DNA from 2 places in the Kitasatospora sp. CM 4170 genome. Region 2 is predicted to be linked to the other one. Evidence: riboswitches for the same ligand, from Rfam matches in the RefSeq annotation. Region 2 holds a riboswitch; the other holds the start of a gene.
What was found. A riboswitch is a leader RNA that binds a small molecule or an ion and turns the genes downstream of it on or off. The one in region 2 is predicted to bind S-adenosylmethionine.
Positions count from the first base shown of each region.

Region 1: it holds a riboswitch for S-adenosylmethionine, as region 2 does, so the genes downstream of both, thrC (threonine synthase) here and RMN57_RS32660 (IclR family transcriptional regulator) in region 2, are expected to answer to the same signal.

Region 1 covers NZ_CP134877.1:5,177,370-5,181,296, reverse strand. The annotation lists gene RMN57_RS22170 (cold-shock protein) at 250-453, opposite strand; gene RMN57_RS22165 (MoaD/ThiS family protein) at 1,013-1,291, opposite strand; gene thrC (threonine synthase) at 1,320-2,603, opposite strand; SAM riboswitch class I at 2,621-2,755, opposite strand; gene RMN57_RS22155 (glucosyl-3-phosphoglycerate synthase) at 2,934-3,927, shown strand, end outside.
Region 2 covers NZ_CP134877.1:7,770,403-7,774,329, forward strand. The annotation lists gene RMN57_RS32650 (LuxR C-terminal-related transcriptional regulator) at 1-818, shown strand, start outside; gene RMN57_RS32655 (GDSL-type esterase/lipase family protein) at 1,088-2,296, shown strand; SAM riboswitch class I at 2,411-2,553, shown strand; gene RMN57_RS32660 (IclR family transcriptional regulator) at 2,749-3,462, shown strand.

The sequences.
Region 1 (3,927 bases), 2.6 Mb from region 2:
CTAACGCCAATGATTAGCACTCCGGGTAGGCGAGTGCAAGCCCAATCGCCAACCCGCGAGCCGCGCCGCACCCCCGCGCCGCGCTCGCACCGGGCCCGCCGACGGGCCCGGACCGCGCCCCGCGGCCGGCCCGCACCCGCGCCCCCGCACACGGCGGCGGGCCCGCACGACACGTGTCGTGCGGGCCCGCCGCGAAGCAAGAGGTGCACCAGCCGATGGGCCGAGCCGAACTCCTGGGTGTCGGAAAGGTCAGACCGCCGCGCGGACCATGTCCGCCTGCGGGCCCTTCTGCCCCTGAGAGATCTCGAACTCGACCCGCTGGCCCTCCTCAAGGGTGCGGTAGCCGTCCATCTGGATCGCGCTGTAGTGGACGAAGACGTCCGCACCACCGTCGACCGCGATGAAGCCGTAACCCTTCTCCGCGTTGAACCACTTGACGGTGCCCTGAGCCATTCCGAACTCCCCTAGTGCTGTGCTGGCCCTTCACGCGCCCGCGGGTCTGCGGGTGCGGGTCTGGTTGAGGCCGGCCCGGGGAACCCCCCCTGGGCACAGCCGTGCACGCCGCAATCCCCGCCGAGACCACCGAACGGCGTCCGGTGCACGGGCGATTGCGTCGACCGCGGCTGAATGTATCCGGATCGACGCCCTCTGCAACAGGCCCAATCGCCGTGAATTCACCGGGCCCGCCAAGGGGCAGATCCGACGGAATCGGAAGGAACGTCGCAATTCACGCCGGACATAGCGGACGAATTACCCAAATCCCCTGAAGAATTCTGACATCGGCCTGACATGTTTCACGGCCGCGGAGCGGTCTACGGCCTCGGCGGCCGGACGGGAAACGGCGGTGCGGGCGCGGACGGATTCGACCACCGGTGCGAGGGGGAGGGGAGCCCCGTTCCCGGTCGAGCCACACTCTACTCCGACTGGGACCGCAAATATTCCCGCCAAAATACGACCGGCCGCCCCGGGTCGGAATTCCGTCCCGGGGCGGCCGACTCGGCGGTCGGACGGCTCAGCAGCCGCCGGCCACCGCCGGAATGATCGAGACGCTAGCGCCGTCCTTGATCTCGGTGGCCAGGCCCTCCGCGAACCGCACGTCGTCGTCGTTGACGTAGACGTTGACGAAACGCCGCAGCTTGCCGGTGTCGTCCAGGACGCGCGCGGCGATCCCGGCGTGGTTACGGTCCAGGTCGGCGATCACCTCGCCCAGGGTGGCGCCCTCGGCGCTCACCTCGGCGGCGCCGCCGGTGTAGGTGCGCAGGATGGTCGGGATGCGGACGTTGGCGCTCATGGGGGGGCTTCTCCTAGCTGCGGGTGGGTCAGGCGGAGGCGAGGCCGGCGTCGCGGAACGAGGCCAGCGTCGGGCGGATGACGGCGGTCATCCCGGCGTCGGAGACGGCGTCCAGCGTCTTCAGGCCGTCGCCGGTGTTGATCGCGACGGTCTCCTTGGCCGGGTCCAGCTGTCCGGTCTCGACCAGCTTCTTCAGCACGCCGACGGTGACGCCGCCGGCGGTCTCCGCGAAGATGCCCTCGGTGCGGGCCAGCAGCTTGATCGCGGCCACCACCTCGACGTCCGTCACGTCCTCGACCGCACCGCCGGTGCGCCGGGCGATGTCCAGCACGTACGGGCCGTCGGCCGGGTTGCCGATCGCCAGCGACTTGGCGATGGTGTCCGGCTTGACCGGGCGGATCACGTCGTGGCCGGCCTTGAACGCCGCCGACACCGGCGAGCAGCCCTCGGCCTGGGCGCCGAAGATCTTGTACGGCCGGTCCTCGACCAGGCCGAGCTTCACCAGCTCCCGCAGCCCCTTGTCGATCTTCGTCAGCTGGGAGCCCGAGGCGATCGGGATGACGATCTGCTCCGGCAGGCGCCAGCCCAGCTGCTCGCAGATCTCGTACGCCAGCGTCTTGGAGCCCTCGCCGTAGTACGGGCGCAGGTTGACGTTGACGAAGCCCCAGCCCTCGCCGGCCGGGTCGCCGATCAGCTCCGAGCAGAAGCGGTTCACGTCGTCGTAGTTGCCCTCGATGCCGACCAGCTCGCCGCCGTAGACACCGGCCATGACGACCTTGCCCTGCTCCAGGTCGTGCGGGATGAACACGCAGGACTTGAAGCCGGCCCGGGCGGCCGCGGCGCCCACCGCGCCGGCCAGGTTGCCGGTCGAGGAGCAGGAGAGCGTGGTGAAGCCGAACGCCCGCGCCGCCTCGATCGCGCAGGCGACCACGCGGTCCTTGAAGGAGTGGGTCGGGTTGCCGGAGTCGTCCTTGATGTGCAGCTGCGCGGTGAAGCCGAGCTCGCGGCCCAGGTTGTCCGCCTTGACCAGCGGGGTCCAGCCCGGGTTCAGGTTCGGCTTGGTGGCGACGTCGGCCGGCACCGGCAGCAGCGGGGCGTAGCGCCAGATCGACGCCGGGCCGGACTCGATCCGCTTGCGCAGCGCCTCGGCGCCCTCGCTCCCGAAGTCGTACGCGATCTCCAGCGGCCCGAAGCACTCCAGGCAGGCGAAGCTGGGGCCGAGCGGGAAGCGGGTGCCGCACTCGCGACAGGACAGCGCGGCGGCGGGGCCGAGATCAACGGTGCTGACGGGTGCGGCTGTGTCGATAGCCATGGTGGCGGAGGCCTCTCTCCTCATCTTCCCCGCGGCGCGGTCGCGCCACAGGCCGGAATTGGCACCTGTCCCGCCGGGGCCTGTGACGACAGCCGCGCGAGAAGGTTGCCGGGACGTCAACGGGCCGTTCCCTCAGTCCCTCTGGATGAGCTCTGTGAAGTTGTCGGTCGTGCTCAGCGGCGACCCCGGCGTGCGAAGGTCCGACCGCTGTACGAAGACTGTATCCGAAGGCGTGAAGCTTGAACGGGACCGTCCGCCACGCGAGATGGCCCGTTCCACCCGCCCCTTCCACCCCGATCAGCTCCACCCGATCCCGCCGAGGAGAGACCCGTGCCCGCCGACCCGACACCCGAGCTCGTCCCGCAGGCGGCGTCCTGGCTGCGCCGCCGCTCGTGGAGCGCGGCCGACCGTCCGGTGCGCACCCTGCTGGAGGCCAAGCGGGCCGCCGGCCGCGCGGGCAGCGTCAGCGTCGTCCTGCCCGCACTCGACGAGGAGGCCACGGTCGGCGACATCGTCCGGACGGTCCGCCGGGAGCTGATGGAGCGCCTGCCGCTGGTCGACGAGCTCGTCGTGGTCGACTCCGGCTCCGCCGACGGCACCGCCGCCGTGGCCGCCGCGGCCGGCGCCCGGGTGGTCCACCGGGACGAGATCCTCCCCCGGCTGCCCGCCGCCCCCGGCAAGGGCGAGGTGCTCTGGCGCTCGCTGCTGGTCACCCGCGGCGAGATCGTCTGCTTCATCGACGCCGACCTGCGCGAGTTCGACCCGGCCTTCGTCTCCGGCATCGTCGGGCCGCTGCTCACCGACCCCGGCATCCAGCTGGTCAAGGCCATGTACGACCGGCCGCTCGAAGTGACGCCGAGCGACTCCGCCGCGGGCGACGCCGCGGTGGTCCCGTCCGGCGGCGGCCGGGTCACCGAACTGGTCGCCCGCCCCCTGCTGAACCTGCACTGGCCGGAACTCGCCGGTTTCGTCCAGCCGCTCGGCGGCGAGTACGCGGCCCGCCGCTCACTGCTCGAACGGCTGCCCTTCCCCACCGGCTACGGCGTCGAGCTCGGGCTGCTGGTCGACGCACTGGAGACCGCCGGTCTGGACGCCCTGGCCCAGGTGGACGTCGGCGTGCGCCACCACCGCCACCAGGACGGCCAGGCGCTCGGCCGGATGGCCGCCACCATCTACCGCACCGCACTCGAACGGCTCGACCGGACGCACCGGCTCAAGGCCTCCGCCGATCTGGTGCACCCGCTGCTCACCCAGTTCACCCGCGATCCGGAGACCAGGGAGTTCACCGCCCACACCCACCCGGTCACGGCCCTGGAACGGCCCC
Region 2 (3,927 bases):
CGCTGTTCCGGGACGACTTCGCCCAGGCCGTCGAGCTCCTGCACCGGGCCCTCGACCACCACACCGCGACGGAGGACCCGGGCGCGCAGTGGACCACCCTCTTCCTGCTGGCCGTCGCCTGCACCCTGGCCGCGGACCCCCGCGCGCGCCACTACGCGGACCGGGGCCTGGCGCTCTGCGACGCCCATCAGGCCCAGTGGTCCCGCCGGTACGCCCTGTGGGTCATCGGGCTGCAGCGCTGGCTGGCGGCCGACCTCGACGGCGCCCGCACCGCCCTGAAGGACGCCCTGAGGGTGGAGGAGCCCGGACACAACCTCTTCGCCACGGCGCAGACCCTGGAGGTCCTCGCCTGGACCGCCGCGCAGGCCGGATCGGCCGCCGACGGTGCCGTCCTGCTGGGAGCCGCCCAGGCGGTGTGGGAGCGGATCGGCGTCGTGCCGCCCGCGCTCGGTCGCCTCCTGAACCACCGCGAGGCCTGCCGCACCCTCCTGCGCCGCCACCTCGCCGAGGAGCAGCTGGCGGGGGCCGAGCGAACCGGCGCCGAGATGTCCCTGTCGCAGGCGGTCGCCTTCGCCCTCGACTGGGAACCGGCCCCGCCCGCCGGGGCCGCGCCCGGGCGCTCTCCCCTGACCGCCCGGGAGCAGCAGGTCGTCGACCTCCTGATCGAGGGCCTGACGGACAAGCAGATCGCCGCCCGCCTGGTCCTGTCCCCGCGCACCGTCGAGGGCCACGTCCAGCGCGTCATGACCAAGCTCGACGTCACCTCCCGGCTCCAGATCGCGACCTGGGCCTTCGGCCTCCGCGCCACCCCGCGCTGAACCCCCGGTCCCCGGCGCCGTGTCCGGCGGTCCGACCGGCCACGTGGTTGTACGTGACCGGTCGGGCCGGGGCGAGCAGGTGATTCCACGCTGTCGCGTACCGGCCCACGGCCCCGAAGCTTGCTCCGACACGCCGGCCCACGACCCGAGCCCAGCCCCCACGTGCGTCCCGCACAACAGTGCGCAGCACGCCCAGCGGGCCGGTCGCGTCACCCCCACCCTCACCCCCGGGACCACCCCAGTGCCCGGGACACACCTCTGGAGCCGCTGTGCACGCGCGCCGCCGCACCTCCCGCCTCCTCGCGCCACTGACCGTGGCCGCGCTGGCCCTGCCACTGGCCCTCGCCGCCACCCCGGCACGGGCCGCCGACAGCCCCACGGCGGGCAGCCCCACCGCCGTGAGCCGTACGGCCGCCGGCCCCACGGCCGCCAGCCCCACCGCCGCCGTCGCCATGGGAGACAGCTACATCTCCGGCGAAGCCGGCCGCTGGAAGGGCAACAGCCTCAGCACCTCCACTAGCCGCGCCGGAACCGACCGGGCCTGGACCGGCAGCTCGTACGACCCGTCCCGGGTCTACGGGGCCAGCGCCGGCAACGGCTGCGACCGCTCGGACGTCGCCGAGATCCGCAGTGCCCCCACCACCGCGCAGTACCAGATCAACCTGGCCTGCTCGGGCGCCACCTCCGCCAACATCCCCCGCGCCGCCGGCGGCGGGCAGTCCTACAAGGGCGAGGCCCCGCAGGCCGACCAGCTCGCCCAGGTCGCCCGCAACTACAACGTCAAGCTCGTCTCCCTCTCGATCGGCGGCAACGACCTCGGCTTCGCCGACGTCATCATCTCCTGCGTCCAGGACTACGAGATCTGGAACTCCTACTGCCACGACGACCAGCAGGAGGCCGTCGACTCCCGGATGGACGAGGCCATGGCCGGCGTCGCCAAGTCCATCGACGAGATCCGCGCCGTCATGACCCAGGCGGGCCAGGCCCCCGACAGCTACCGGATCGTCCTCCAGTCGTACCCGTCCCCGATTCCGCGCAGCTCCGAGAACCGCTACCCGGAGAGCGGCTGGAGCCGGACCAGCACCGGCGGCTGCCCGTTCTGGAACCAGGACGCCGACTGGGCCCGGGACCGCCTCGTCCCGCAGATCTCCGACCGGCTCGCGCGCGTCGCCGCGGCCAAGGGCGTGCAGTTCCTCGACCTCCGGGACATGCTCCAGGGACGTGAGGTCTGCTCCACCGCCACCCGTCTGGCCACCCCCAGCAGCCCGCCCACCGCGACCGGGAGCGAGTGGGCCCGCTTCCTCGACTTCGGCACCACGGTCCAGGGCACCATCGAGGAGTCCTTCCACCCCAACTACTACGGCCAGCAGGCCCTCGGGCGCTGCCTGACCCTGCTGGACGCCAAGGGCGGCGGCAACTGGTCCTGCCGCAACACCGCTGGCCGCGACTCCACCGGCATGTACCTCACCGCTCGGTAGCCCGCCCCGCGACGGGCCGCCCCTCCCGGCCCCACCCGGGAGGGGCGGCCATCACCGGTGAGCGGCGACAGGCCCTTTGGCGGGTTGCCCGGGGAATCTTGTATGGTGCTTGGCGAATCATCCAGAGGGGTGGAGGGACCGGCCCTACGAAGCCCCGGCAACTCCCCGGTCGACTCGGCGTCCGAAGTACGCGCCGCGCCGTCCGGGACCAGTGCCAACTCCGGCCTGTCGCCAATGTGGCGCGGGAAAGATGAGGAGACACGGTGCTCTCTGTGCTGTCCTTCGCCCGGGCGCTTCCCGCCCCGGTCCTTCCGCGTACCCGTCTCGTGCCCGGCGCAGGCAATCGGCCGACTTCTCCGGCCTGCACTCGCTGACCACCCCCCCGCTCCCCGCGGGGAGCGTCCGCGAGCGAAGCCCTGCTGCTCGCGGGATCTGAGACGGAGTACCCATCCATGGAGAACACGAGCGGCGTCGGCGTGCTCGACAAGGTCACCTCGATCCTCGGCACCCTGGAGGCCGGTCCCGCCACCCTGGCCGGACTCGTCAACGCCACCGGCCTGGCGCGCCCCACCGCCCACCGGCTCGCCGTCGCACTCGAACAGCACCGACTGGTCACACGGGACTTGCAGGGCCGGTTCATGCTCGGCCCCCGGCTCACAGAGCTCTCGGCGGCCGCCGGTGAGGACCGCCTGCTGGCGGCCGCCGGCCCGGTCCTCACCCACCTGCGCGACGTCACCGGCGAGAGCGCCCAGCTCTACCGCCGACAGGGCGAGATCCGGATCTGCGTGGCCGCCGTCGAGCGCCTTTCCGGTCTGCGTGACACCGTTCCCGTTGGCGTCACCCTCCCCATGAAGGTCGGCTCCGCCGCCCAGATCCTGCTCGCCTGGGAGGAGCCCGAGCGGCTCCACCGCGGCCTGCAGGGCGCCCGCTTCACCGCCACCGCCCTCAGCGGCGTACGGCGGCGCGGCTGGGCCCAGTCCATCGGTGAACGCGAGCTCGGGGTCGCCTCCGTCTCCGCGCCGGTCCGCGGCCCGTCGAACCGGGTCGTGGCCGCGGTCTCGGTCTCCGGCCCGATCGAGCGGCTCACCCGCCACCCCGGCGCCCACCTCTCCCAGGCCGTCGTCGAGGCGGCCGCCCGCCTCACCGAAGCCCTGCGCCAGTCCTGATCGGTTCGCGTCCTCTTCGTGAAGCGGTTCGCCGCCGGCGGTCGGACGGGCTCCGCCGTTGCGCGGCGGAGCCCGTAGAGGGGGAGGCCCGGGTGATGGGGGACGGGCAGTTTGTTTCCTGCGCTGAGTAGGAGTAATCTCGCCCAGTCGCTCGGCAGGGAGCACCGGACACGCATCGGCGCGGACGGTCCCGGGGCGGCCGATCCCTTGAAACACCACTCCTTCCCTTCCGGGCTGGATTGCGTCTTGTCGCACTCCTGTTCGGGGCAGGGTCTATTCGGCGTGTGTGTTTATCGGGATTGTGGCCGGATTCGCTTTTCGGAGCGGGGGTCGGCTAGAGTTTGAAACGTCGGACGGGGCGAACAGCCGCAGAAGACACCGGCGAGTTGGATGAACGAAGCCCCGGAAACGGAGCGGAAAACGTCTGATAAGCTGGAAACACGAAAGAACGAAGCGCCCGGAGGG